One region of the Pseudoalteromonas sp. SG41-1 genome, then DNA from elsewhere that is predicted to be linked to it. Evidence: riboswitches for the same ligand, from Rfam matches in the RefSeq annotation. Region 1 holds a riboswitch; the other holds the start of a gene.
What was found. Region 1 has a riboswitch for cobalamin ahead of H5203_RS10700 (TonB-dependent receptor domain-containing protein). Riboswitches for the same ligand answer to the same signal wherever they lie in the genome.
Positions count from the first base shown of each region.

Region 2: another riboswitch for cobalamin. It lies ahead of H5203_RS19970 (ABC transporter ATP-binding protein); the one in region 1 lies ahead of H5203_RS10700 (TonB-dependent receptor domain-containing protein).

Region 1 is NZ_JACJFL010000015.1:32,278-47,847, forward strand. Features, by position in the region: gene H5203_RS10685 (efflux RND transporter periplasmic adaptor subunit) at 1-310, shown strand, start outside; gene H5203_RS10690 (efflux RND transporter permease subunit) at 314-3,412, shown strand; gene msrA (peptide-methionine (S)-S-oxide reductase MsrA) at 3,563-4,099, shown strand; gene H5203_RS10700 (TonB-dependent receptor domain-containing protein) at 4,188-6,032, opposite strand; cobalamin riboswitch at 6,066-6,244, opposite strand; gene H5203_RS10705 (YajQ family cyclic di-GMP-binding protein) at 6,418-6,900, opposite strand; gene H5203_RS10710 (VanZ family protein) at 7,062-7,415, shown strand; gene H5203_RS10715 (ketopantoate reductase family protein) at 7,408-8,310, shown strand; gene thiI (tRNA uracil 4-sulfurtransferase ThiI) at 8,340-9,797, opposite strand; gene H5203_RS10725 (TetR/AcrR family transcriptional regulator) at 9,902-10,552, opposite strand; gene coaD (pantetheine-phosphate adenylyltransferase) at 10,803-11,285, shown strand; gene H5203_RS10735 (capsule assembly Wzi family protein) at 11,282-12,676, shown strand; gene H5203_RS10740 (hypothetical protein) at 13,201-13,734, opposite strand; gene H5203_RS10745 (hypothetical protein) at 13,751-13,960, opposite strand; gene argH (argininosuccinate lyase) at 14,236-15,570, opposite strand, start outside.
Region 2 is NZ_JACJFL010000055.1:19-15,588, forward strand. Features, by position in the region: rRNA gene rrf (5S ribosomal RNA) at 1-99, shown strand, start outside; rRNA gene rrf (5S ribosomal RNA) at 162-276, shown strand; gene H5203_RS19960 (FKBP-type peptidyl-prolyl cis-trans isomerase) at 493-921, shown strand; gene H5203_RS19965 (histidine phosphatase family protein) at 970-1,584, shown strand; cobalamin riboswitch at 1,625-1,750, shown strand; gene H5203_RS19970 (ABC transporter ATP-binding protein) at 1,836-2,672, shown strand; gene H5203_RS19975 (iron ABC transporter permease) at 2,659-3,654, shown strand; gene cobT (nicotinate-nucleotide--dimethylbenzimidazole phosphoribosyltransferase) at 3,659-4,723, shown strand; gene H5203_RS19985 (adenosylcobinamide-GDP ribazoletransferase) at 4,723-5,520, shown strand; gene cobU (bifunctional adenosylcobinamide kinase/adenosylcobinamide-phosphate guanylyltransferase) at 5,517-6,044, shown strand; gene H5203_RS19995 (cobyric acid synthase) at 6,044-7,573, shown strand; gene cobO (cob(I)yrinic acid a,c-diamide adenosyltransferase) at 7,530-8,117, shown strand; gene H5203_RS20005 (cobalamin-binding protein) at 8,117-8,974, shown strand; gene ung (uracil-DNA glycosylase) at 8,971-9,633, shown strand; gene H5203_RS20015 (DUF3545 family protein) at 9,743-9,931, opposite strand; gene tal (transaldolase) at 10,109-11,059, opposite strand; gene yaaA (peroxide stress protein YaaA) at 11,310-12,089, shown strand; gene H5203_RS20030 (mechanosensitive ion channel family protein) at 12,190-13,104, shown strand; gene H5203_RS20035 (DUF2059 domain-containing protein) at 13,283-13,762, shown strand; gene H5203_RS20040 (DUF1289 domain-containing protein) at 13,872-14,066, shown strand; gene H5203_RS20045 (alpha-amylase family protein) at 14,365-15,570, shown strand, end outside.

The DNA.
Region 1 (15,570 bases):
CAGTGTTGAAGTCACAGCAAGCTTCGCGAATAAAAGTGGTTTATTACGCCCTGGCATGTTGCTCAAGACCGCGTTACAACTTAGCTCGAATCAAGCGATGATGGTGCCAGAGAAAGCGGTGATCCCACAACAAGATAAACATTATGTTTTTCAAATTGAAGACGGAATAGCCACTAAAGTAGAGGTTCACGTTGCAGGTCGTCACAATGGTTGGGTTGCCATTGATGAAGGTATTAGTAATGGGCAACAAATTGTTACTGAAGGAATTATTAAAATTCGCTCAGGCAGCAAAGTTACTGTGAAGGGGTAAACTGTGAAAATTACTGATACCAGTGTCAAACGTCCCGTTTTTGCAATTGTAATTAACCTACTGTTACTAACCTTTGGCTTAGTGGCTTTTTCGATGTTACCGCTGCGCGAATATCCTGATATTGAATCACCCATAGTCAGTGTAAGCACTGAATATACGGGAGCGTCAGCCGAGATCATTGAAACAAAAATTACCCAAGTGCTGGAAAACCGTATTTCCGGTATTGAAGGCATTAAAAGCATTAATTCATCAAGTAGAAATGGCCGCTCAAATATTACCATTGAATTTAATATCAGCCGTGATATTGATGCCGCATCAAACGATGTCCGCGAACGTGTAGCGCGCGCACTTGATAGTCTACCTGAGCAAGTACGCCCGCCAGAAGTATCTAAATCTAACAGTGATGAAAGCCCTATTGCATGGTTTTTACTCAATAGCGACACAATGGATTCATTGCAACTATCTGATTATGCACAGCGCTTTATTGTCGACCGTTTAGCTGTGGTAGATGGTGTTTCCAATGTACGTGTTGGTGGTGAACGTAAATATGCCATGAAAATTTGGCTCAACCGCCAAGCAATGGCTGCTCGTGGCATAACCAGTAGTGACATAGAAAACACCCTACGAACTGAAAATGTTGAGCTACCTGCAGGTGAGATAGAATCTATCGACCGTGACTTTACAGTTCGAACAGCGCGTAGTTACAAAGAGCAGCGTGATTTTCAAAACCTAGTAATTAAACGTGGCGACGATGGTTACTTAGTTCGTCTTGGTGAAGTCGCTGATGTAAAATTAGAAGCCGCTGACGATGAAAGCTTATTCCGAGGTAATGGCCGCAATATGGTTGGCCTTGGTATTGTTAAACAAGCTAAAGCGAATACACTTACCGTGGTTGATAATGCCCGTGCTGAACTTGAAAAAATCAAACGCAACCTGCCAGAAGGCACAACTATTCAAGACAGCTACGACTCGTCAATATTCATTAAAGAATCAATTAACGAGGTTTACAGAACCTTGGCTATTTCTATGGCCTTGGTGGTATTAATTATCTTCTTATTTTTAGGGAACATTCGCGCCACCTTGATCCCAGCGGTAACAGTCCCAGTTGCGCTGGTCGGTAGCTTTATGTTCTTATTGGCGATGGGTTACTCAATTAACTTATTGACACTACTGGCGCTGGTGCTAGCAATTGGCTTGGTTGTTGATGACGCGATTGTAATGCTAGAAAACATTCACCGGCGTATCGAACTGGGCGAACCTGCCCTACTAGCCGCTTATCGTGGCGCCCGTGAGGTTGGCTTTGCAATTATTGCCACCACCTTAGTGCTGATCTCGGTGTTTGTCCCCTTGGTATTTATGGATGGCCGTATCGGCGCATTATTTACCGAGTTTGCGATGGCCGTCAGCGCCGCGGTATTCTTCTCAAGCATTACCGCATTAACACTCTCGCCAGCGTTGTGTTCATTAGTACTTAAACCATCCTCAAAAGAGAGTAAATTCAGCCAATGGATGGACCGTATCTTTAGTAAGATTGAGCAAAGTTATAAAAACTCTTTACGCTCAAATATGACGCGTTCAGGTGGTTTAACAATCACCCTACTGCTGGCTGGTTTTGTTAGTTATTTACTGTTCCAACAAATTCCTTCAGAACTTACGCCAAAAGAAGACCGTGGTACTTTCTTTATCATGATGAGTGGCCCTGAAGGGGCAAGTTATGAAAATAACGCCGCCAACATGGCAAAAATTGAAGAACGTTTAATGCCTTATTCCGAAGCGGGCGAACTAAGTCGAGTGCTGGTACGCGTTCCTGGCTGGGGTGGCAGCGGTGGTGTGGCAATTGTTGGTATGGCAGACTGGGATGAACGTAAACGTTCAACTTGGGAAGTAATGGATGAGATCAGTGCAAAAATGACTGAAGTCACCGATGTGCGCGCGTTTGCTATTATGCGCCGTGGTATTGGTGGCGGTGGCTCATCACGGCCCATTGAGTTTGTCCTGCAAGGTAATGATTATGCACAATTAGCTGATTGGCGAGACCGGATCATTGAACGTGCAGAGAAAAACCCAGGACTGGTGCGTATTGACCATGACTACAAAGAAACCTTCCCGCAGTTTTTGATCAGTATCGATAAAAACAAAGCGGCGGATTTAGGGATTTCAGTTTCGGATGTTGGCCGCACCCTTGAAACCATGTTAGGTCAACGCCGTGTTACCACCTTTATTGACCGTGGTGAAGAGTACGATGTGATCTTAAAAGGCACTAAAGCTGACTTTGCTGATCCTACCGATATATCAAATATTTACTTAAAATCTCGCAGTGATGAACTGGTTCCTCTAGATAGCTTAATTAGCTTAAAAGAAGAAGCCACTGCATCAAGGCTAAATCGTTACAACCGAATGCGTGCTATTACTTTGAGCGCTAACCTCGCCGATGGTTACACCCTTGAAGAAGCGCTTAACTTTTTAAATAAAGTGGCAATGGAAGAAAACGAAATTGATGGCGCCATTGATTATAAAGGTGAATCGCAATTATATTATGAAGGTGCCTCAGCGATGACGTATGTTTTCATTCTAGCGCTTACTGTTACCTTCTTAGTTTTAGCCGCTCAGTTTGAAAGCTTTATGCACCCCTTTGTGATCATGCTCACTGTGCCACTGGGTTTGATGGGCGCAATGTTTGGTTTATGGGTTGCAGGACTAACCATAAACATTTACAGCCAAATAGGCATTGTAATGCTGATTGGTCTTAGTGCTAAGAACGGTATATTGATTGTCGAATTTACCAATCAATTGCGCGATAAAGGCGTAGAGTTTAGTGAAGCTATTTTACAAGCAGCAACCCAAAGATTGCGACCAATTATTATGACCTCTTTGACTACGGTAATGAGTGCGGTGCCACTAGTGCTAGCCTCAGGCCCTGGTGCAGAGAGCCGTATGGTAATTGGTGTAGTGGTGTTTACTGGTGTTATTGTCGCAACCATACTTACGCTATTTGTTGTTCCTGCGGCGTACTATGCGCTGGCTCGCAATACTCAGTCTCCTGAGTTTTTACAACAAAAGCTCAACCAACAAGAAGCTGAAAGGCCGCTAAAAGAGCTTTAATCTCATCGTAGCGTTGCAAACCCATAGCAACGCTACTGTTCACTTCAACACACTTCCCTGCCGTAATTAAATGAAATAATAAACCTCCTTGCTCGTTCTTCTGTTACGCTAGATAATCCGTGTAATTTAACAGCTTTAAGGAACAACTAAATGAGTATAACAAATGAAACTGCAACATTTGGTGGTGGCTGCTTTTGGTGTATTGATGCCGCGTTTAGGCGCGTGAAAGGCGTTTTACAAGTAAGCTCTGGCTATACTGGCGGCGAAACAACTGAGCCTACGTATAAACAAATTTGCACTGGCCTCACCGGCCACGCAGAGGTTGTACAGATTAAGTTTGACAGTAGCCTGATAAGCTATGAAACCTTACTGGCGATGTTTTTTACCCTGCATGATGCCACTCAGCTAAACCGCCAAGGTAATGATATAGGTACCCAATATCGAAGTGTGATTTATTATCATGATAGCGAGCAGCAAGCGCAAACTAATCAATATATTGCAAAATTACAAAGCCAAATACGCGAAGATATCGTCACTGAAGTTAGCCCTGCAACCACTTACTACCCAGCAGAGCAGTATCACCAAGACTACTACAACGAAAACCCTGAGCAACGCTATTGCAGTTTATTGATAGCACCAAAGCTGAAAAAGTTTGAAAAAGACTATAAACAGTTTTTAGTAAACTAAGCAAAGTGCTAAATAAGCATTTTCATCTAAATATAAAAAAGCCCGACAAACAAAAGTGTCGGGCTTTTTTATTTAAGCTAGAACGAGATCAGAACTGGTAACTTGCGCCAACAAAGAAGCGACGGTCAACTGTATTGTAGTAAAACACTTCGCCAGTTACATAATCCATACTTGAGTCAACCGCGTTGTATTGCTTATCAAATAAGTTTTCAACACGAGCAGAAAATGAAAGCGCACTGTTAAATTGATAATTTGCAGTTAAGTTCCATAACGTATAAGAACTAAGCTCTGTTACTTTACCTTGACGATCACTACGGTACTGCATATCAAAACCGGCATCAAAATCGCCCCACTGCTTCGCAACAGACCAGTTCACAGTACGTGGTGAAACATTAGTTTGTGCTACACCCGTTTCGGTATTTTCAGCATTTAAATAAGTAAAATTAAACTGATTATCAAAACCAAGTACTGTATTGGCAAAGCTAAACTCAACACCCTCATGGCGTGCTTCATTTATATTTTCTGGCTGCCATTTACCAGCTGCATTAGGTGCCCATGCAATTAGGTTTTCAATATTATTTCTGAATATTGATATATCAAGCTTTGCTTGAGAAAAGTCTAAACTCAAACCTAACTCTTGGTTAGTTGATGTCTCTGGTGCTAAATTTGGATTACCTGGAGATAAAGGGTCAGGAAAATAAAGATCATTAAATGTTGGCGCTTTAAAGCCCGTGCTTTGGCTCAATCGAAGTGTTGCACGCTTATTTAAGTGATAACCAACAGCTGCGGCGTAAGTTGTTTCATTACCAAACTGCTCATCATCATCTAAACGCAATGCTAAATTTGCAATGACTTTATTATCATCAAAATAGCCCCCAAGAAATGCAGCTTTAGCTACTTTGCTATCCGCTAGATAAGCCTTACCATTAGTAAATATTTCATCTTTATACCAATTAAACCCGCCATTAACGGTTAAAACTTGGCTTGCATTATAACTGCCGTGGTAATCAAATTGTTTACGTTTTGTTTTATAACTATTAGTAATAATCGCACCAGTGTAATCATAGCCTTTGTTGTCAGAATCATCGGTTGCAATAGCAACATTAATTGAGTGCTTATGATCGGTAAAGGATTTATCCCAACCCAGCCCTAGCTGATAATTTTCAAATTCATTATTTTCTACGATACTATCAATAGGCGAGAAAGCATTGTCGTATTGTGCATTACCTTCACTGTATTGACCCAGCGCTTTAAGCTCACCTAACAGCTCATCTGCATAGCGAATATTAAATCCTAAATTTTTGTTCTCATAACCATCTTCATCCGGTGCTACGCCTTGCAATACGTCAAAGCCATCCGTTTTTTCAAACCCAGCATTAAACGACGCTTTAACAGCATCAACTACCGTTGTACCTGCAACTTGATAATTTTGATAAGCATCAGTACCAAATGTTGCATCTAGGCTGACGGATTCCTTTGTACGAGTAATAATATTGATCACACCAGCGAGCGCGTCAGACCCATAAACTGCAGCACGAGAGCCTTTAACAATTTCAATGCGCTCTATTGAATTAAGAGGAATATTACTAATTGATTTATAACCAAGGGTTGCAGAGCCCGTACGTACGCCATCAATCAAAATAAGTGTATGTCGCGAGCTTGAACCGCGAAGTGACACGCCAGAACTTTGCCCAAAGCCACCATTGGAATTTATTTGAAAACCAACTTGGGTTGCTAGTAAACTCGGTAAATCACGGACATTACTTGTTTCAATATCACTGCGCTCAATAACAGTTACACTGGCAAGTACATCAGTAATTGATTGCTCAAATTTATTAGCGGTTACCGTCAGGCGTTCTATTGATTGCTCTGCAGACACAGAAAAAGACAACGCAGCGGCAATTGCTACGCCTAGAGTAGATTTGTTTAACATGATATCCCCTGACCCGCGCCCACCGCACAAGTGATAGTAAATTGACTTCAAGGCCGGTCTCCGGACTTAACATAACTCGCTAATAAATTTAGCTAAAAGTATGTATCACCGTTGCGGGGGCAGTGTTGGACTTCGTTTATATCCTATAAACGCCACCAACTTCCCGATTATCTTGCTTTACTTAATCAACAACCTTGAAAAGTAACCACAAGCACCTTGAAAATAGGTCGCTATTGTGATTATTTTAAGCACAAAAGTCAATGGACGGCTATACATCTAAATACTCTAGGTTCTAGGAATAATCATAAGTTCTAAACTAAAAAAGCCAAACTACATTGCTGCAATTTGGCTTTTTCTAGCACCTAGAAACCTAGCTCCTAGCTTTCTAATCTCTAAAGTTTTTAAACTGAAATGGTTGCCCTAAATCAGCACTGCGTACTACTTGCATGGCTTCTTGTAGGTCATCACGTTTTTTACCCGTTACACGTACTTCTTCGCCTTGGATCGCGGCTTGTACTTTTACTTTAGAGTCTTTAATGGCTTTAACGACTTTTTTAGCCATATCTTTTTCGATACCTTGCTTTAGCGCAACATTACGGTAAACATTTTTTCCCGCACGTGAAATATCTTGCAGCTCTAAACTTGATACGTCCATACCGCGTTTTGATATTTTGCTCGCTAAAATATCAAACAACTGCATAACCTGTGAATCAGCTTCTGCTTTTAGTTTAATGGTTTTATCATTAAGCTCTATTGACGCATCAACGCCTCTAAAGTCAAAGCGAGTTTCAAGTTCACGGTTAGCGTTATCAACAGCATTTTTTGCTTCGTTCATTTCGACTTCCGAAACAATGTCAAATGAAGGCATAAGTCTCTCCTAACAAGATATTTTTAATTCAAATTTATATTGTCGATAATTATACTATATAAATTTTATAAATCTTTACACTTTTCTATGCTTTGTTCAGGTGCGATACGAAATTTGTTTGATATACTGCGGTTCTATTTTTAAACGATTTAGGATTTTTCGTGACTCGGCGTGTTTATCAAACTCTATTTTTAATCAGTATTCTGGTATTTACCTTTTTGTTTGCCCGCGATTTTAGGGGCGTTGGGGTATCGTCACTGCCTCATCTAGATAAGTTAGTGCATTTTATTATTTTCTTTGTTCTGGCAGCCGTCATGGTCAGAGCGTTCAAGCTACCTGTATTCGTTCACCTCGTGTTATTAGCATTTTATGGTATCGCTATTGAGCTAATGCAAAGCACAATCCCTTATCGTAGCGCATCTGTTGCTGATGTTGTTGCTGACTTTTCTGGGGCTGCTAGTTTCTTTTTGTTGTTCGGTATTTATTCTCGTTTTAAAAAGAATCAAAATGGCTAATATATTCGTCGTTGGCGATGGTGCCATTGGGCTGCTCTATAGCCATTATTTGAGTCAACAGCACAGGGTTACCCTACTTACCAAGCATGCTATTGACGAACCTCGTTTTTATCAACAAGCAAACGCGCCAAAACAAGCAATTAATTGCCAACTGACAAACCTGACTCAATTATCTGAGCACGGCCAAGTCGATGTTGTTATTTTTACTGTTAAAGCATATCAAGTTGCCACCGCATTTAGGCAACTAAAGCCTTTTTTAAGCGCTCAATGCCAACTGATTTTATCTCACAATGGCATGGGTAATGTAGATGAAATAAATAGCGAACTTACAAAACAACAAGGACTATATTTTTTAACAACACGTTTAGCGGGCTACAAAGATGCACCTTTTAGTGTGTTGCATACTGGTATCGGGAGCAGCATTTTAGGTGATTGTAACCAGCAAGCAAAAACACAACTCGCTGAAGTTAAAAATCTACTAAACGCTATTCCTGAATTAACAACCACAAATAATATACAACAATTACGCTTTGAAAAATTACTCGTTAATATTGCTATTAATCCACTCAGTGCGCTGCACAATGTGAAAAATGGCGCACTGACTGCACCACAGTTTAGTGGCATAATTTTAAATATCTTAAACGAAGCGTGTACCGTTGCAAATAAACTAGGTATTAATGTGCGACTTGCTGAAGCATTAGCGAACGCCTATCAAGTGATGAGTGATACCAAAAACAATTACTCATCAATGCATCAAGATGTCGCCCATAATCGCATCACAGAAATTGACGCGATGTGCGGTTATATTTGCCAAAAAGGTAATCAACTCGGTATTAATACCCCTCACAATCAATCTTTACTCGATGCTATCAGACATAAAAAAAGCGCGATTTAACTCGCGCTTGTTATTAATAACTATCAACCTTACGGGCGATAAACTTTAACATTGGCAAAGCCATTTTCATGTAAAATAAGCGCCTGTAGCTGACTCATTACACCTTTAGTGCAATATAAGTAGTAGTCTTTGTCTTGCGGTAGGTCTGCAAATTTGGTCGCTAAGCGGAAAAACGGCAAATGCACAACTTCTATCCCATCAATTTCAAGCGGTGCTGCATCTTCTTCTTCCGGCGAGCGAATATCAACAACAACTGCATCAGCTGGTAAATCAGAAACTGACTCTGCCTCTTTTAGCTCTTGTTTAGCTTCGACGTCAATGTCACGAATATCCATAATACGTGCGTTTTCAATAACAGTATTGAGCACATCAAAATCAAACTTTTGCTCTTCAGCTTCTACTACGGCAATTTTAGCTTTAACTGTAGGCTTTTTAGAAATCACACCACAGTATTCCGGCATAGTTTCGGCCATTTCTGCGGTGCCGATTTTACGAGCGATGTTTATAATTTCTTGTTTGTCGTGTTGGATCAGCGGGCGTAATATAAGCGTTTCGGTAACACGGTCAATCACACTTAAGTTGGCTAATGTTTGACTTGAAACTTGGCCTAGACTCTCACCGGTAACAAGCGCTTGAATCCCCATTTTTTCAGCTATTTGGCTGCCTGCACGCATCATCATACGTTTGAGAACTACACCCATTTGACTGTTTTCAACATTTTCTAAAATTTCGGCAACAACGGGGTCAAAGTCAACACTGATAAATTTAACTTTATGGGTTGAGCTAAACTGCTTCCAAATATAATAGCAGGCTTGTTTAACACCAATCTCGTGCGCCGCACCGCCTAAATTGAAGAACAAAAAGTGCGTACGAGCGCCTTTGCGGATCATTTGATAACTAGCAACGCCCGAGTCAAATCCACCTGACATTAACGACAAGACATCTTCTTGCGTTGGTAATGGGAAACCGGCCATACCATGATGGGTGTGCGTTACTACGTAAGCTTTATCATCTTTAATTTCAAGGCGAATAGTTACTTCAGGATTTTTCAGTCTTACGCTGGCGCCATCGACGTGTTGATTTAACCCACCCCCAACATAACGCTCTACATCGGTAGAAGTGAAATCATGCTTACCTTGGCGTTTACAACGCACACAGAATGTTTTGCCAACAACAGTGTGACCAACCATATCTAGCGCTTTTTCGTAAATATCGTGCAGGTTTTCGTAGTTAGTTTCGGTCACTTCAATAAACTGCACGATACCTGGGATCCGTTGTAAGCCATCGATAAAATCAATACGCATTTGCGCGTCATCTAATTTAGTTACGACGGATATATTGTCCCAGTTATTTTGTACTTGTACTTTTTCGTCAAGCTTGCGTAATACAATTTTAATGTTGTTCTCTAACAACTTAGTAAAACGTTTTCGCACAGAACGGCTTTTAATGGCTATTTCAGGATGGAGTTTGACGATAAATTTAAGCATAGTTTACTCGTTAGACAATATTTAGGATTCACGCACCCACGTGTTGGGCGCGGGATTATAACAAAAAATCTAACGTCTAGGAAATAAACAACCGCTGCGTTTAATTAAACGGCACCTGCCTGTGCCGCTAATTTACTGTATTTTTCGCGTAACAAGTTAATTTTTGGGATGCTTTGCTCTGTACCAAATGCTTTAAAAAGTGCTAACACTTTTAAGATACCATTATAAATATCTTGCTGAATTAACTCACCGCTTAACCGTCTAGCTTTAATGTAAGGAGTCCAAAAACTGACAGTAATTTTTAGCATGTGAGCAAGCTCAACAGCATCTTCATCGTCAATTGCGATCATACCAACTTCACGCAGGCCAATTACAATTTCGCGCACTTGGCTTAACAAAGCTGCTTGGAACTCAATATAGTCTTTTTTCAGTACTTCGTCGCGAGATAAAATATCACCCAAATTGTCATAGAAAAAATGAAAACGCCACATCAACTCAAACAAAGCATCAAGATACCCAGTTAAGTGTGTCAGTGCTTCATCCTGCTTTTCCATTGGCACAAACTGAGTGTGCAAATGCTTACTATATAATGCAAAAATATGGCGAATAATGTCTTCTTTATTTTTAAAGTGATAATAAAGATTACCGGGACTGATGCCCATGTGAGAAGCGATATGATTGGTTGTTATCGCGCGCTCGCCATGTTGGTTAAATAGCATTATGCTAGTTGTAATTATTTTATCCTTGGTACTCATATCCTGCGACTCTGATTATTTTTATTAGAGTAAATGACCATAATTCACTCAGTATTATTAGCCGCGCAGTATATACAAATATAATCCAATAAAATACTACCTTGAAAATTTCTAATCCATAATTCGTAGTTATTGTTTCTTATTGAAATAAACTCATTTACAAATGAAAATATGCAGTCGCAATTTGCAGGCTGATCTGGACAACAAAGACTGTTAATATAACCCTCAAAATAACACTAAGATGATATTTATGAAAGTCACCGCAATTTACCCTGGTACCTTTGATCCATTAACCAATGGACACACAGATCTGATCCAGCGGGCAGCTAAAATGTTTGATACTGTAATTGTTGCAGTTGCTCACAACCCTAGTAAAAAACCCTGCTTTAGCCTTGATGAGCGGGTAGCAATTGCCAATAGTTTACTCACTCATTTAGATAACGTCAGTGTTATTGGCTTTTCTGGATTATTAGCTGATTTAGCACGCGATCATAGTGCTAATGTGTTAATCCGCGGTATTCGTGCTGTGTCTGACTTTGATTATGAGTTTCAGCTTGCCAATATGAATCGTCGTTTAAATCCTGATTTAGAGAGTGTTTTTTTAACCCCAGCTGAAAAAAACTCATTTATCTCTTCAACCCTCGTTAAAGAAGTCGCCCGTCATAAAGGCGATGTCAGTGAGTTTGTACACCCTATTGTAGTAAAAGCATTGCAGGAAAAGTTACACGGATGAAGTTAAATATCTATTTAAGCGCCTTAATTGCCATTGCTACACCGGCGTTTGCAACACCTTGGATTGAAAGTGACGATCCTTTATTACGCGCTTCAATTGAAATGCTCTTTAACCAAGGTGTGATTAAACAACCGATCAATAGTTATCCCCTAATGTGGCAAGGTATTGCCAGAGATTTAAGTACAATTGAAAGCAGCAGTTTATCAACACAGAGTCAATTTGCTTATCAACACGTAAAACATGCCTTAGATAGAGCTAAACAAGGCAGTAGCTCTGGTGTCAGGCTTAACTACAATAGTGAGCCAGCTTTGCAACAAAGCTTTGGTAAGCGCGATCAACAAAAAAGTGGTATAAATAGCTATGGCTCTATCACTGGCGACCGTGTTAGCGCCAAAGTCAGTGTTAATTACGCTGATGAGGCACTAGATGATGAATACACAAATTATCACGGCAGTTATTTAGCAGTATTAATCGGCGGCTGGTCTGTCAGTGCAGAGCAAGTAAGCCATTGGTGGGGACCCAGTAACGATAACGCACTACTGCTATCAAATAATGCAGCACCAATGAAAGGGCTACGGATAAACCGCGCTAACACCCAATATGTAGGTCCAAGCTGGCTCTCCTTTATTGGTAATTGGCAGTTAACCGGGATTTACGCGAAACAAAAACCGCATTTAAGTAATGGTGAAAAAGGCGACTACTGGGCTATGCGCTTTGCCAGCACACCACTTGCGGGGCTTGAGATTGCATTTAGCTCAGCGGGCTCTGACTATTTAACCAGCACAGAAATAGCCCCCAATTCGCTCGAACTGATAACAACTAAGCAACGCTTAACTAGTTTAGATGTTAAGTACTCAACCAGCATCGCCAATCAACCGATTGCTTTTTATACTGAGCTAATGGGTAAAAATGACAGTGGTATTGCGCCCAGTGATCCTTTTTATACCCTTGGTGTAGAGAGTTTTTTTGGTGATCAAAAACAGTTATTAAAAACCTATTTTGAATATTCAAATACCCAACAAGATTGTACGGCCCAACTTAGCTGTAATGAGGCTAATGAAAGCTTTACGAACTATGCCCAAGCCTATAATCATAAAGACCGCTTAATTGGCTCTGCAACACCACAGCAAAGTAAATCAGCAGTATTAGGTGCGCATTATCATACTATGAACGGTTATGGCGGCTATGCGAAGTTACGTTGGTTTAAAACTGACATCACCGACTTGACTCAAGTCGCTGAAACGTTTGAACGCTTACAATTAGAGCTTGGTTATCAGCAGGCTATTTTTAGTGGTTTATGGAAGATCAGCGGCTCAGTGTATAAAGACGAACTTGCTAACGAGTCTAATACCAACAGCGCATTAAAAACCAGTTGGGAATATCGGTTTTAAGTGTTCTAAATAAGGGCCTGATGTTTATTTAGGCCTTTGATTATCCTAACTTTTATTAAAAATTTGCTTAAGCCTAAAAAATCTTTATTTATAGCTAAGGCTGTTATCATCATCACATCGCATATATTAACGCCAAAAGAATAAACTGACCAAAGCCACCAAGGCTCAGAATTTGATCGCACATAGATATCGCAATAAATTGCGGTAATTAAAATGGCATTTAAGATAAGCCCACACACAATATAGCAATTAACTGGAGAGGGGCTAATCTTTTGATATCTGATCAATAACCCAATGCATGTAAGAGTGAGTAAATCGTATATAAACCAGTTCAAATAAGTTGAATACACTAAATATAAGTGCTCGCTCGTTATATAAGAAACGGCCATTATAAATGAAAGTATTACTATGCTTTTATTGGGGTTATTTATGTACAGTACCCAATTTAATAAAAAGACCATTAAGAATCCCCACTCGATAAATACACCGATGTACGGACCAACTACGTCATTTATAAACATAAGCTAAATGGAGTGTTTTACGTGATGTGTTTTAAATAATGCTTTAATTGCATTTTTAAGCCTAATTAAACCTAAAATGTCACGATCGACAATCAAGGCTACTATCATTGTAAAATCAAGAAAATAAACACCAAAAGAATATATGTCCCACAATACCCACGGAGTAGTATTTTCTGATATTCGTAGATCATAATACATTGAAGATGACAAAATTGTATTAACACTTAAAACAGAAATGACATAGAAGAATGCTGGGGACTTGGCATTATTTTTTACCAAGTAGGCGCTAATAATTATTAATGTTATTGTTACAACATCGTAAATAGCCCAATTGAGATAAATGTTAGAATTATCAAACCACGTAAATAGATGATCACTTATAAAATAAGAAGTAAAAACAATAAAAGATGAGATCAACAGAACATTATTTCTTTTTAAATCTGCTATCCATAAAAAAAGATTGAAAAACAAACCCATCATCAAGCCCCAAACAACCAATGCTGACAACGAAAGTCCGAAATGTTCTGTTAAATACATCTATAACTCATTGCTATTATTTTGGGCGCTTATCTGGATCTAATACAATGATCCCGCCACGTTGAATTTCAGCTTCGCCTTTTGATGCTAACAAAGCCTCATTAGATATAGACACTGTATCAGATTGTAGGGTTTTATTACTAGCGCTTTGTTCAAGTGCTGGCTTTGATTGTTGCATATTATTATATGCTTGCATTTGTAATTGGCTGTTAGCTGTAACTTGCATAAGATTAATCCTTTCAATAAATGTTGAATAAAATGACTTATTAAATAAGTCACTGTTTTTAACGCTCTGATAACTGCTTGGCGCTTTTAAAGATGAACTCACGCTGAGCCATCTTACACCTAAGTAATAAGCAATTACTGATCCAACATTTAAAAAAAACGATCTTTTTTTATCTTTTATTTGCTACAGCTAACCAATACAACAGGTCATACCAGATATAGCAAGACATAAAAAAACGCACAGGGATAACCGTACGCTTTTTATATCCAGGGATTTTAAGCTACATTTTTACACGGGATCTCCGCGTTCCGACTTTGCTTCAAAATAAATTCCATCGCGACTTCGTCACAATTGTCTCTGCGTAAACACAGTTCACAATCTTTCATCACCTTTTCCGGTAAGCTGTCTTTGGTACAGAATGTGAAACCTTGTTTTTCAAAGAAATCAGGTACTCGCGTCAAAACAATGATGCGATTGAGTGCCAATTTTTTGGCTTTAACTAATAAATGTTCAACTAACTGACGACCTTGCCCAGTAATACCTGTTTCAGGATCTATCCCTAGTGAACGAATTTCAGCAAGACCAGTATCATAAATATACAATGATGCGCAGCCCGCGACTTCTCCAGCAACTTCGGTAACTGCAAACTCATTGATTGAATGTACCATGTCGCTTTTAGCACGCGGTAAATTTTCACCTACCGTAGCCCAGTGCTGGATCAATTTAGCAATTGACTCTACATCGTCAAGATTAGCGTCACGAACTGTTATTTGCTGTTTTTTTTTGGCATCTTTAACTGCAACTGTAACTTGCTCTAAAGATGTACCACCAAGTGCTTGGCGCGCTTTTATACATGCGTCTATCTCTAGTACAGCATATACGTCCTGTGCAAAAATACTATGCACCGATTGGAATTGTTCTAAACTTAAATCTTCTAAGTTATTCCCTTGTGCGATAGCCATTTGTACCAACACACCAACAATATGATGACCTTCCCTAAAAGGGATCCCTTTGGCGACTAAATAGTCAGCAAGCTCTGTCGCATTTGAATGCCCGCCCTTAGCAGCGGCTAAAGTACGATCGCCATTTACTTTTATACCTTTGATACACGCTTGCGCCATATGAATACAAGCAAGCCACGTTGGCATGGCATCAAATAAGCCTTCTTTATCTTCTTGCATATCTTTATTATAGGCAAGTGGCAGTGCTTTTAACGTCATCATCATGGCACTAAAGGCACCAAATACACGCCCTGTTTTGCCGCGAATAAGCTCTAGCGCATCGGGGTTCTTCTTTTGTGGCATCAATGATGAGCCTGAAGTAACATTATCTGCTAACTCAATGAAACCCGCTTCACCCGAATTATAAAAGATCAAATCTTCTGACATACGCGATAAATGGATCATAGAGATTGATGCACAGCTTAATAGCTCAACCACAAAGTCACGATCTGATACGGCATCTAAACTATTTTTAGTCGCAGCGGTAAAACCTAACCCCACGGCAAGTGCTTGCCGATCAATTGGGTACGCAGTACCGGCAAGTGCCCCACTGCCCAAAGGGCAAAAATTCATTCGCGCTTTAGCATCTGCTAAACGGCTTTCATCACG
Region 2 (15,570 bases), on a different contig from region 1:
TTTTGGACCCACCTGACCCCATGCCGAACTCAGTAGTGAAACGAAACAGCGCCGATGATAGTGTAGCATTTGCTATGTGAAAGTAGGACATTGCCAGGCTCCAAATTTAGTCGAAGGACTTAAAACTTAATAATTAAAATAAGAAAATTGAAAAGAATTTTCTTGGTAACAATAGCGTTTTGGACCCACCTGATCCCATGCCGAACTCAGTAGTGAAACGAAATAGCGCCGATGATAGTGTAGCATTTGCTATGTGAAAGTAGGACATTGCCAGGATCTAATTAAAGAAAGCCCGACTAGAAATAGTCGGGCTTTTTTACGTTTGCAGGAAAGTGATTTAGCAGTGAGATTATGCTGGCGGGCAAAGACAGCGCCAATCATTAAGATCATTTTATTGTTTTGAAAAACTCGCAAACTCACTATAAAACTTGCGTTTAGGCCTCTACCTATGCGATAAGATTATTATATTTATCATACAAATAGTGGGGCTTCATGGCACGTAAAAAAACAACTAAATCAAAAGGTTCATCAGGACTCAATCGTAAAAACAGTGAAAGCTTCATAGTTAAATTTAGTAATCATGCTGATACTCAACTGTGTGCTTCTGGTTTGATGTATAAAGTAATAGATGAGATCTCTGGTGTGCGAGTAACTGACACAGATACCGTGGTCATCAATCAGCGTATTATGCTTGCTGATGGCAGCGTAATAGCTGATAGTTATAAAGCTGGAATGCCTGAAGTATTTACCTTAGATGAGGCAATCGAAGGATTACGAGAAGGTATTTTATTGATGTCGGTTGGTTCTCGCTATGAATTTGTAATTCCTGCAGAGCTGGCGTGGGGACGCAAGGGGAATGGTGGAAAAATAGGAGCTAATGCCGTTCTACATTTTGATGTGCGCTTAATCCGTTTAGGATGACCATTATGCTATTGTTAAAAGTACTTTTCTTTAATGTAAGAGGGTTTTATGCCGCCATTTTCTAGTCGCGTTTATTTATTACGCCATGGCGAATTGATTGAGCAAGGAGTCTTGGCCGGACAGACAGATTTTTTACTCAGTGAACTTGGCCGTGCGCAATTACATCAAGCGTGCAATGAGCTAACTAATATTGAGCTTGTACAAAGTTCGACTTTGAAACGTTGTAGCGAATTTGCCAGATCTTTTAGCCATGCCCAGCAAATACCACTTTTTCTGACCGATCAGCTCCGAGAGTTTAATTTTGGTGATTGGGATGGCTGTAAATATGATGATTTGTGGCAACAGACGGATCCTCCTAGTCTTGGCGATTTTTGGCAAAGCCCTTGGCAAGTAACTCCTCCTCATGGCGAAAGTATGAGAGATTTTTATCAGCGAATAGCAACGTGGTGGCAAACGTTACTAATTGATATTGCAAGTAATCACACTCAAGCACAATTAGTTTTAACGCATGCCGGAGTGATCAAGCAACTATTAGGTATTATTTGTCAGTTACCAAAAGAGTCGAATCAGCAAAACATATTTTCAATCGGTTATGGGAAGCTTATTTGTATTGATATTTACATAGATGATAGCGATAAAGCATGGCCCAGAATTGTGTTTTAAAAGACTATTTTTAGCCGTCTAGAAAGATATTAATTGAAATATTTACTCACCCGCCCATAATAGAGCCTTATGTATTTTGGAATGGGGTGTAACTCCTCAACTGTTCCCGCAACTGTAAGTCGCAAGCGCGATAAGTCAGATACAAAATACGTTAATTTATTACCTATTGAGCGGGCTAACTCTTCTATTATCACCATGATCATAATGGTTTGTAGTGTATTGGGTTTAGCTATTGCTAGAGAGATAACACATTGCAAATACCAGCAGTAATTGATCCCCCTTTACTTGAAGTAGCTAATTTATCGTGGTCGGTGGCAAATACCGCCATTTTGCACGATATTAATTTTGCAATAAAACCAGGCCAGTTTATCGGTTTGTTAGGGCCTAATGGCGCAGGTAAATCAAGTTTATTGCGTTGTTTATACCGTTACACTAAACCAGTGTGCGGTGAGGTTATATTTGCAGGGAAAAATATTTGGCAGCTAAGTGCGGATGAATATGCCAAGCAAGTTGCTGTGGTGCTGCAAGAAACACCTTCGCAATTTAACCTATCGCTTTATGATGTAGTGAGTCTTGGCCTTACGCCGCATAAAAGCTTATTTAGTTCGACAACTAAAAATGATCAACAAATTATTTTTCAGGCGATTGAGCAAGTTGGCTTGAGCCATCATTTACAGCAATCGTTTGATTCCCTTTCCGGTGGCGAGAAGCAACGCGCATTGATAGCACGTTCAATTGTACAAAGCCCTCAATTATTAATTATGGACGAGCCTACCAGCCACTTAGATATTAAATATCAAATTCAATTAATGGAGTTGGCTAAATCGCTAAATGTAACGGTATTAGCGTCGTTCCATGATCTTAATCTTGCAGCAAGTATGTGTGATGAACTACTGGTGATAAAGCAAGGTGAGTTAGTTGCAACGGGTAGCCCAGAATATGTCATCACGGAAGAAATGCTCAGCGAAGTATTTGGTGTCTGTGCCGAAGTCTCGGCGCATCCACAGAGTAAACAATTAAATAAGGTCATTCCGCGTATTACCTATTTTTACGGTTATCAAGGTGGTGGCGTTGATGCAAAAAAATAATTATTTTGCAGTCAGCGTGGCGTTATTCTTTGCCTTGTCGAGCATTTTTATAGCACTTAGCTTTGGTGCTGCGGCCAGTAAATTCATTGATGTATACCACAGTATTATAGGTCAGGGAGATGACTCCTTTATAGCGCGGATCATATGGCAACTGCGAATGCCACGAACATTGTTGGCGTTTTTAGCTGGCTCTGGTCTAGCTATTGCTGGTTTAATTTTACAAACCGTAACCCGTAATCCGTTAGCCGATCCTTACTTATTTGGTATTTCATCGGGAGCCTCATTTGGTGTGGTATGTTTTATGACACTAACAGGAGTCAGCGCGGGAATAACAATGTCGGCCGCGGCATTTGTTGGTAGTTTATTGACTATGTTATTACTGGTTTTTATTGCCGGACGAGCAGGTCGCGGACAAGTTGAAAGCATGCTCTTGGCTGGGGTCGCTTTATCCTTTTTATTCAGTGCCTTTACCAGCTTACTTTTATATTTTAGTGATCCGCAGGCGATCACGGCTATTTTATTTTGGACGCTAGGCAGCTTTGCTCGCGCACAATGGTCAACGTTATGGTTACCCGCTTTAGTTATTATTAGTTGCACCGGGCTGATGATGGGTTTTCGTCGGCAACTAAATGCAATGTTACTAGGTGATGAAAGTGCTGCAACTTTAGGAATACCGGTACAGCGGTTTCGGTTATTAATGTTGGTATTGAGCTCATTGATCACTGCAGTGTTAGTGGCGATGTGTGGTGGTATTGGTTTTGTTGGTTTGATGATCCCGCATATAGTACGGTTTTTTGTGTCGCAAGGCACTATTACTGGTTTGATCATGACGGCTTTAGTTGGCGGTATATTTATGGTGTGGGTTGATGTGCTATCGCGTGTTTTACTTGCAAATCAAGAATTGCCAATCGGTGTTATTACTTCTGCAATAGGCAGTATTTTCTTTTTATCGTTACTTTATTTTCGCAAGCGAGAGAGTTAGTCAGATGTTTAATATACCCACAGTAACTAATCAATTTGGTCACCTCATCATTGATAAGATTAACCAAAAAACTAAACCGCTTGGTGCACTTGGACAGTTAGAACAATGTGCAATACAACTGGTTACTTTGTTTAGCCAAAAAGTGGCAAGCGAAGATGCTTTTAAAACCTTTGCACCTGCAATCAATAAGCCTACTTTGCTGGTATTTGCAGGAGATCATGGTGTTGCTGCACAAGGGGTATCGATAGCGCCCAGTGATGTCACCTCACAAATGGTAGCTAATTTTGTCAGCGGTGGTGCCGCTATTAATGTCTTTTGCCAACAGTTAGGTTGGCAATTAGAAGTGATTGATTGTGGTATTTTGCATCCAGTCACAGCGCCAAGTGTCCATAATTGCCGTCTAGGAAGTATAACAAAGCCACTTAATACAGACATGGCAATGAATACCGCGCAGGTACAGCAAGGCTTTAATAATGCTAAACAGCTGGTGCAGCAGCTCAGTCATAGTGGTTGTAATACAATTGCCTTTGGCGAAATGGGCATAGGTAATACCACTAGTGCAGCAGCGATTATGGCAGCTATGCTGAATTTACCTGCACAGCAGTGTGTTGGCAAAGGCACGGGTGTTAGTGATGATATTGTTACGCGTAAAATAACAGTTGTAGAGCAAGCGCTGGTATTGCATCAGTTACATTTAGCAGATCCTATTTCACTACTTGCAGCGTTAGGTGGCTTTGAAATTGTGCATATTACGGGAGCTATGTTGGCTGCGGCTGAGCAAGGCATGGCTGTAGTAGTTGATGGCTTTATTTGTAGTGCTGCGGCAATGGCCGCAATTAATATTAACCCAGCAGTGAAAGATTATTTAATTTTTGCACATTGCTCAAATGAGCAAGGCCATCGACTGATGTTAAACGCACTCGATGTTAAGCCACTGCTGCAACTTGATTTACGCTTGGGTGAAGGCACTGGCGCTGCGTTAAGTTTACCATTATTGCAAGCCGCACTTGGTTTTTATAATCAGATGGCTAGTTTTGCTGATGCTGGTGTTAAGCAGGTTGTCAGTTAATGCCTAACCCAGAGGCAAATAAAGTAACGCAATGGCAGTTACTGTTATTAGCAATTAGCTTTTTAACCCGGCTACCGGTGCAGTTGCGCTTTAATGTAACCGGTGCTCATTTAAATCAAGCAAGTCGCTATTTTGCTTTAGTGGGTTTACTGCTTGGTGGATTATTAGCACTCAGCTACGGCGTTTTTCAATTACTGTTACCAGCATCAATAAGTGTATTACTAATGATGGCGGTCGGGTTGTTATTAACAGGCGCATTTCATGAAGATGGCTGGGCCGATGTATGGGATGGTTTTGGCAGTGGTTGGCAGGTGTCGCAAAAGCTTGCCATTATGAAAGACAGTCGTCTTGGTACTTATGGTGCAGCGGCATTACTTATTATGCTGCTGGTTAAATTTCAAAGCCTACTCTTTCTTAGTGAGTCATTGATTACTGTATTGAGTGCAGTTGTTATCGGGCAATGTGTAAGCCGAGTAGTGGCAACCAGTTTAATTATGGGGATGGAGTATGTAAGTGAGGATGCGACTTCAAAAGTAAAGCCGCTTGCTATGCACCTATCGGTCACTAGTTTAGTTACGTTACTTGTAACCGCCGCTACTTTACTGGTTAGCTTGATTGCTGTTGGTGTATTGTTATGGCAAACCGTATTCATTCTTGTAGCAGTATTACTGATCCTAAGAGTCATTTTGATCCGCTGGTTTAAACAGCAGTTAGGTGGTTACACTGGCGATTGTTTAGGTGCGGCGCAGCAGCTAAGTGAAATTGCCATTTACTTAACTTTCGTGAGTGTATTATGAACGCTAACCACACATTTATTTTAGGCGGCGCACGCAGTGGAAAAAGCCGCTTTGCTGAACAGCTTGCACAGCAAAGCAATAAAAGCGTTATTTACCTCGCAACGGCGCAAGCCCACGATACTGAAATGCAAGATCGTATAGTCCATCATCAACAACAGCGCCCTGTAGATTGGCCGTTAGTTGAGGAGCCAATTGCATTGGCTGAGGCGTTACAAACACACAGCAGCAAAGATAACTGTATTTTAGTTGATTGCTTAACCTTATGGTTAAGTAACTGTTTATGTCACGCCACAAGTGATTGTTGGGATGAACAGAAATCAGCACTACTAAATACCCTTGAAAATTTACCGGGGCAAGTGATTTTTGTCAGTAACGAAGTTGGCCACGGTATTGTGCCTCTGGGCGAGCTAAGCCGCCGGTTTGTAGATGAATCAGGCTGGTTACATCAAGCCATTGCCGCAAAAGCTGCGCGAGTTGAATTTATAATGGCAGGTCTTGCCTTAACACTGAAAGGGCAGTCATGATGAAAACATTAATGGTACAAGGTACGACTTCTGATGCAGGGAAAAGTACTTTAGTTGCAGCATTGTGCCGGGTATTTGTTGAACGCGGGATCAAAGTTGCTCCATTCAAACCGCAAAATATGGCCTTAAACAGCGCTGTAACAGAAGATGGCGGCGAAATAGGTCGTGCGCAAGCACTTCAGGCGATTGCAGCTAAAGTGGTGCCACGGGTTGATTTTAACCCCATTTTACTCAAGCCCAATAGTGATACTGGCGCTCAAGTGATAATTCACGGTAAAGCCATTAGTAATATGGAAGCAGGTGCTTATCATGATTATAAAAAAGTCGCGATGGATGCGGTACTGGCTTCGCAACAGCGTTTAAGCGAAGAGTTTGAGCTACTGGTAGTTGAAGGTGCGGGCAGTCCGGCTGAAATTAATCTACGTGCGGGTGATATTGCTAATATGGGTTACGCCGAAGCGGTTGATTGCCCCGTGATCATTATTGCAGATATAGATAAAGGCGGTGTGTTTGCGCATTTGGTCGGTACTCTTGCGCTATTAAGCGAGTCAGAACAAGCCCGAGTAAAAGGCTTTGTGATCAACCGTTTTCGTGGCGATATAGGCTTATTGCAAGGTGGCCTTGATTGGCTTGAAGAGTACACCGGTAAACCAGTTTTAGGGGTGTTGCCGTATTTACATGATCTCGCCCTCGATGCTGAAGACGCGGTAGCGATAGATAATCAAGTAAGCCAAGCAAAAATAAAAATCGCAGTATTGCTACTTCCTCATATTAGTAACCACACTGATTTTGATGCGCTGCGTTTAAACCCGCAAATTGACATTAATTACATTCGCCATACTCAAGCAATTCCACACGTTGATCTGATCATCATTCCTGGCAGTAAAAATGTTATTAATGATTTAGCCTTTTTAAACAATGAAGGCTGGGGCGAGCAGATTCAGCGTCACTTGCGTTATGGCGGTAAGTTATTAGGTATTTGCGGAGGTTTGCAAATGCTCGGCACAGATATTTATGACCCTGAGGGTGTGGAATCAAGTAAAACACACTGTAAAGCTTTAGGGCTTGCTGATTTTGCCACTCACTTAGGGCAGCATAAAGTACTAACTCAAGCTGCTGGTGTGATCCATCTTGGCGGTCAACAAGCAAAAGTCGCAGGCTATGAAATACACGCTGGTTGCAGCGCTGGCCCAGCATTTAAAAAGCCTTTTTTACAATTTACTCAGCATCCACAGCATGTTAGGCAAGATGGCTTTATATCAGATGATGATTGTATAGCAGGTACTTACTTACATGGCTTATTTGATAGCAGTGCAGCTACGCAACTAATACTGGATTGGGTATTGCCAAATAGTGGTATTACCCAATTAATAGATATAGACACACATCGCGAGCAGCACTTAACGCGCTTAGCCACGATGTGTAAAGAACATTTAGATTTAGACAAAATAACGCAAATTTACCAAAACTGGGAAGGAGTTAATCATGAGCGACAAGCACCAACAACGCCAACAAAAAGTAAAAGATAAAGTTGATGAGCGTATAGCCGCAGCACAAACTGAGAAAGGTGTTTTTCAGGTGATCACCGGTAACGGTAAAGGTAAATCAACCTCAGGGTTTGGCACGGTAACACGTTGTGTAGGCCATGGCATGAAAGCTGCTGTGTGCCAGTTTATTAAAGGTACTTGGCCGTGTGGTGAGCGTAATGTATTGCAAGGCGCAGGGGTTGAATTTGCCATTATGAACACAGGTTTTACCTGGGAGACGCAAAATAAAGAATCAGATACCGCAGCGGCGCAAGCGACTTGGCAAGAAGCAAAACGTATGTTGGCTGACGAATCAATTAATTTAGTATTACTTGATGAAATTACTTATATGATCACCTACGGCTACATTGATTTAGACGAAGCACTCGAAGTGATCGCTAATCGTCCGCCAATGCAATCTTTAATTATTACTGGCCGTGGTGCGCACCGCAAGTTAACTGACTTAGCTGATACTGTTAGTGAAGTGCGCAATGTTAAGCATGCATTTGATGCTGGTGTTAAAGCGCAAATAGGATTTGATTATTAATGGCTACGCTTAGGCTTGTACTCGTTTTATCGCTGGCTCTGTGCTGCTTTAAGCTCGTGGCTGATCCTAACAAGCAGCAATTAAGAATTATCGCCTTGGCCCCGCATATTGTTGAAAACCTGTATACCATCGGCGCTGGTGAGCAAATCGTGGGAACCGTGGAATATGCTGATTTCCCTGCTGCGGCCAATGATATCCCACGTATCGGTGGTCACCAAGGTATTCAAATAGAAAAGCTACTGGCCCTCAAACCTGATTTAGTTTTAGCATGGAAAACGGGTAGCAAAGCTGAGGATTTAGCACGTATTAAAAGTTTTGGTATTGATATAATTTACAGTGACGCCAGTGAAGTAGATAAAGTACCCAATGAACTGCGCCGTTTAGGTGAGCTTACTGGACGTGAGCAATCAGCCGAGCAAGCCGCACTTGAATTTGAGCAAAAAATTGCTGTAATCAAAGCCAAGCAGCAAGGTAAAAGTAAGGTCGCGGTATTTTACCAGCTATGGGCAGAACCGATGATGACGGTGGGTAAAAATACCTGGATCAATCAGTTAATCGAAATTTGCCAAGGTCGTAATGTATTTGCTAGCAGCCGAACTGATTACCCTCTGATAAGTATTGAAAATGTGATCGTGGCAAAACCAGAGATAATTATATTGCCTAATGAGAAGTCACAAGCGCAGCAAACTGTGATTGATTGGACACAATGGCCCGAAGTACCCGCGGTAAAGCACCACCAGTTTATTAGCGTCAATGCTGATTTACTACACCGTTTTACCACGCGTATGTTGGATGGTCTTGCTGATATGTGTACTAAAATAGATGATTCACGCGTTGCAATTAAGGAGGCACAATGAGTGATTGGCAAGACTTTTTAAAAACCGAATGTGCAAAAACTTATATGCAGCAGACGTTGGATACAGTTGCTCAAAAGCGCAGCGAAGGTATTGCTGTATATCCGCCAGAGCAGTATGTATTTAGTGCATTTGATGCAACACCGTTAAGTAATATAAAAGTGGTTATTTTAGGACAAGATCCTTACCACGGCGAAGGACAAGCACATGGTTTGTGTTTTTCGGTATTACCAGAGGTTGGTAAACTTCCCCCCTCATTAAAAAATATCTATAAAGAGCTGGCTACAGATATCGATGGTTTTCGCGTGCCTACGCACGGTTATTTACAACGCTGGGCAGAGCAAGGGGTGTTTTTACTTAATACCGTACTGACTGTTGAGCAAGGCCAAGCCCATTCCCATAAACACTTAGGTTGGGAGCAGTTTACCGATAAGGTTATTGCCCATATTAATCAACACTGTGAAGGTGTGGTATTTATTTTATGGGGTGCTCACGCACAAAAGAAAGGTAAAGGCATTGATAGTACGCGTCACCATATTTTAAATGGCCCGCACCCATCGCCGTTGTCTGCGCATCGTGGCTTCTTTGGTTGCCAGCATTTTTCCGCAACCAATCAGTTATTAACACAGCAAGGGCAAACAGCGATCGATTGGCAAGTTTAGGAATTGTAGATGCTAGGTTATCCTGCGCAGAATATACGTTAACTGATATAAACAAAGGCCCTTACTTTATCGGTAAGGGCCTTTTAGTTGGTTAGTAGCTATTGCGAAATTAAAAATCTAATTCATCAATCGCAATATTGTCTGTAAAAAAGTCTAGTTCCTGTAGTTCTTTACGTAAACGTTGCTTGTCTTTTAAAGCTTCGATTTCGCGCCATTTTCTCTTTTTATTTTTCTGAGAGGTCTTTCTTGTTGTATCAGGACCTTCTAATATCTCTAAAATATCGTCTAGGCTATCCATGAACTTCTCCTATTGAATTTTTTGAACCTCGAAAATACCTATACCACAGGCCACACTAAAATAGAATAAAAAAGTGACATTTATGTTACAGGTAAGTGATAAATTAATGAATAGAGATTATTTTCAGGCATAAAAAAACGCCGCAAATGCGACGTTTAATTTAAACGATAAAAGCGATTACATTGCTTTAAAACGCGCTTCTAGTTGCTCTTGTGCATCAGCAAAAGAACGAATACCTTCAGCTAGTTTTTCTGTCGCCATGGCATCTTGATTATGTAACCAACGGAACTGAGCTTCAGTTAGTGGTGCAGGTTTAGGCTCTTTAGTAATATCACTTTCAAGTAAATACTCCTGTGCACCTTCAAGGTTGCCTAGCTCTTCTAAAAGGTTAGGACTGATGGTTAGTTTATCGCAACCAGTTAGTGCGATGATTTCACCGGTGTTACGGAAACTTGCGCCCATAACAACCGTTTTATAATCATGACGCTTATAAAATTCAAAAATACTGCGTACTGATTGCACGCCTGGATCTTGTAATGGATCAGTTGGTTTTTCTAAGCCGTTAGCAACGTGCCAATCTAAAATACGGCCAACAAATGGTGAAATCAAAAATACGTTAGCATCTGCACAAGCACGGGCTTGAGCATCACTAAATAGCAGCGTTAAGTTACACTTAGTACCTTCTTTTTCAAGTTGCTCTGCGGCTTTAATACCTTCCCACGTTGAGGCAACTTTGATTAAGATTTTATCTTTGCTCACACCTTCTTTTTCATAAAGGCTTAGTAATGTGTGTGCTTTAGCAATTGTTGCTTGAGTATCAAATGATAAACGTGCATCAACTTCGGTTGAAATATAACCCGGCACAATGTCACTGATCTCTTTACCTAGTAATACAGCAAAGTAGTCACAGGCTAGTTCTAATTGTTTAGCAGCGTCTTGCTCGGTTTCTTTAGCATAACTCCACGCTTTATCTAAATACGGCTTATAGGCTTCAATTTCACTGGCTTTTAATAGCAATGAAGGGTTAGTTGTTGCATCTTCCGGTTGGTGTTTTTTAATCGCTTCAATATCACCAGTGTCGGCCACGATAGATGAATGTTGTTTGAGCCTTTGTAGAGCTGAAGTCATTTGCTTTCCTCATTCCAAGCAAGTTAAAAGAAAATCTACTGTAACTACCTTATACTGCAGCACTGTGACAGCGCTTAATAGGTCTTATGTCCGTATCAGTGAAGAACGAAGGTGCATAGCATAATTTGCTGTGCGAATAAGGTAGGTATCATACCAATCAATTCTAACTAATTGATATAAACAAAACGTGCTTTTCGTTTCATTTAATGTTGAAATTGACATTAAATAATTTCCAAGTCAATAGCTAACTATGATCACTGTTATTTCACCTGCAAAAAATTTAGATTTCGAGAGCCAAGCAAGCACTGATAAATTCACGCAACCTGAGTTACTTGAGCACAGCGAAGAGTTGATGACGGTGTGCCGCGAATTAACGCCGGCACAAATTGGCAGTTTAATGAAAATTAGCGATAAGCTTGCAGGCCTTAATGCTGCGCGCTTTAGTGAATGGTCGCAACCGTTTACTACCGACAACGCTAAACAAGCCGTGATGGCTTTTAATGGCGATGTATATGGTGGTTTAGATGCAAACAGCTTAACTGCCGGGCAACTTGATTACGCGCAAAGTCATCTACGTATTTTGTCAGGCCTTTACGGGTTATTAAAACCACTTGATTTAATGCAAGCGTATCGCTTAGAAATGGGCACTAAGCTTGATAACAGCCGTGGTAAAAACCTCTATGAATTTTGGGGCAGTATTATTGCTGATAAACTAAATAGCGTACTCGCTGAGCAAGATAGCCAATATCTAGTAAATTTAGCATCAAACGAGTATTTTAAAGCGGTTGATAAAAAAGCCTTAAACGCGCAAATCATTACTCCACACTTTAAAGACTGTAAAAACGGCCAATATAAAATTATCAGCTTTTATGCTAAAAAAGCTCGCGGCTTGATGGCTCGCTACATTATTGAGAATAAAGTTACCCAGTTAAGCGATTTAAAAAAGTTTACTGTTGATGGTTACTACTACAGTAGCGAAGCGACCCAAAAAGAGCTGGAGCCAGTATTTCTAAGAGATGAACAAAACTAGTTATTAATCTGTTTAAAAGCCATGCAATGCATGGCTTTTTAGTTTTGGCGCTTATTTTGCAATAACCTGAGACTATTTATAAAATAATCAAGGTTAAGCAATGCTAAAAATACCTTCTATCAGCGATGCCGAAAAACTTATTGAAGAAAAACTCGGTGGCTGGTTTGATGTCGTAATAAGTCATATACCTAATTTTATAGTGGCGGTGATCATCGCCATTGTTTTCTCAATTCTCGCGCGTTTTTTAGGTTCGATGATGCGCAATGTTTTACGCCGCTCGTTAGACTCCCAACAAATTGCAGACTTAATGGCATCGATATTCAAGATGATAGTACTGTGTGTTGGGTTATTTGTTGCCCTCGATTTTATAGGGCTAAAAGGCACTGTAACGTCATTACTGGCTGGTGCTGGGATTGTTGGTCTAGCAATTGGTTTTGCCTTTCAAGATATGACAGAGAACCTAATCGCTGGTATTGCTATGGGTATTCGCAAACCCTTTAAAACAGGCGATGTTATAAAAACCGATGATGTTTTTGGCAATGTGCGCTCAATAAATTTGCGCAACACGCTTATCGAAAACTTTTATGGGCAATTGATTTTAGTGCCTAACAAAATACTTTTTCGTAATGTATTACGTAATTACAGTACCTTAGGTGTACGCCGCATTGAAGTGCCGGTGGGCATTTCATATGGTGATGACCCAGAGCTGGCAGCTGAGGTGATAGTTAAAAAAATCAATGAATTTGATTTTGTAATTAAACAAGACGAAACCGCTGTTTATGCTGAAGGGTTTGGAGACAGTAGTGTCAACTTACTGGTGTGGTTTTGGATAAAATACCCCGGCGAGGCAGACTTTATGACCGTACGCCATAAAGCAATTGTGGCAGTCAAACAAGCGCTAAGTGACGCTGATATTAGTATTCCATTCCCAATTCGCACCCTTGATTTTGGTATTAAAGGCGGTGAAAAACTCGATGCGATGATCACTGAAAAGCGCCAGCACTCAGAACAATAAATGGTTCTATCAACAGGTAATATTTACCTGTTGATAGTGCTAATTTACACAAATTTACAGCTGGTAATACAGTTGTTGATTTGCGCATATTTACCAGTATTAAGTTTTCTACTGATAGACAGCAACAATAAGAGTAAGATAAGTGCATGTTTATTTATCCCTGTATAAGGAAATTACAATGAAAAAACTCCTATCAATATGTGCGTTTTCACTATTAATATTAACCAACCTCAGTTATGCAGAAGAGCAAGCAACCAGCCCAGTTGAAAGAATGTTCTCAGTAATGGACATGGATAAGCAGATGACCGGTGGTTTTGAAGCTATGTTGCCGGTTATTGAGCAAATGGCGGCACAGTTAAAATTGGATGCAGCGGCGAAAGAAGAGCTGAAAAATATTTACCGAGATTGGTTTAAATATGATTTTGATCAGCAAGTAATTTTAGCTGAATTGGTTGAAGTCTACTCAGAGAATTTCACTGACAAAGAAATCAATGAGTTAACCGCCTTTTATGAAACACCCACAGGGCAAAAGTTTCTAGCTAAATCACCAGAATTGATGCAAATAGGTGCGCAGTTAGGTATGCAAGAAGGGCAGTTAAAACAAGGCCTACTGCTTGAAAGACTGCAACCATTTATGGCGAAGCATCAAAACAAGTAAAAGGCAGTGGTCATAGTTTAGTTATCGCTAGCCGATTATCTACTGCACTTATTAGACACGAGCTAAAACTAAGGCTAGTGTCTAATAAGTAAAGTCGAAGGTAAAATTAATGAATAACATTAAAGTGAGCAATGAAGAACCAAGTAGCCCATGTATTCGGCATTGTTGTTTGGATAAAAACGATACCTGTATCGGTTGCTTTAGAACCCTTGATGAAATTCTCGCGTGGCACAGTGCAAGTCCTGCACAAAAGCTGCAGGTTCTTAATGAATGCCAAAATCGCAAAAACGCGCAACATAAATAATCACTTTGTAGAGCAAACTGCAGTCTGAAAAAGCTAACCCCAAATTTCAAGATTAGTATAAAAACCGTATACTAGTTTTTACTGCTCTGTACTGCCCGTTAATAAACACTCCAACACACACAAAGAATAAGTTAGCGATATACTCGTGCCACTGCATTTGGCTAAGCATCCATAATCGATGGTGTTTTTGAATTTTTGATTGCATACGTATTCAATTTTCATTTTGTGAGAACCTCTCTATTGTTAATTCTTTGTAAATATAGAATGCCTATTACTTGACAACACAACGGAACACACAATGAAAATTAAAAAAATAGTAACCACTATTGGGCTAAGCATTGCCCTAAGTGCTACGTCGATTGCAAATGCAACACCAACAACATTCGTCCATCTATTTGAATGGAACTGGCAAGATGTAGCCCTCGAATGTGAACAATACCTAGGACCTAAAGGCTATGCAGCGGTACAGGTATCGCCGCCTAATGAACATATACAAGGCAGCCAATGGTGGACGCGTTATCAACCTGTCAGTTACCTATTGCAAAGCCGAGGCGGTAACCGCGAGCAGTTTATTGATATGGTTAATCGCTGTAATGCCGCTGGCGTTGATATTTATGTAGATACTTTAATCAATCATATGGCTGCAGGCAGTGGTACAGGTACCGCTGGTAATACCTATGGTAATAAACAATACCCAATTTATAGCCCACAAGACTTTCACACCAGTTGCGCCATTAATGGCTCTGACTACGGCAACGATCGTTACCGAGTACAAAACTGTGAGTTAGTTGGACTAGCAGATTTAGATACCGCTGCAACGTATGTCCAAAACACATTAGCGGCTTACATTAATGAATTACAAGCCATTGGTGTTAAGGGGTTTCGGTTTGATGCCTCTAAACATGTTGCAGCCAGTGATATTCAAAGTTTAATGGCGAAAGTGAATGGCTCGCCAGTGGTCTTTCAAGAAGTAATTGATCAAGGTGGCGAGGCTGTTGGTGCCTCTGAGTATTTAGCGTCAGGTTTAGTTACGGAGTTTAAATACAGCACTGAACTTGGCAATACCTTTAGGAATGGCTCGCTCGCATGGTTAAGTAATTTTGGTGAAGGGTGGGGGTTTATGCCAAGTGCATCAGCTGTAGTATTTGTAGATAATCATGATAATCAACGCGGTCATGGTGGTGCCGGTAATGTAATTACCTTTGAAGATGGCCGCTTGTACGACTTAGCAAACGTATTTATGTTGGCTTACCCGTATGGTTATCCAAAAGTAATGTCTAGTTACGACTATCATGGTGACACAGATGCTGGTGGTCCAAGCGTACCTGTGCATAACAACGGTAATTTAGAATGCTTTGCGAGTAATTGGCAATGTGAGCATCGTTGGGCATACATTGCAGGTGGCGTAGATTTTAGAAATAATACGGCTGATAACTGGGCAACAACCAATTGGTGGGATAATACTAACAATCAAATAGCATTTGGTAGAGGAAGTTCAGGGCAT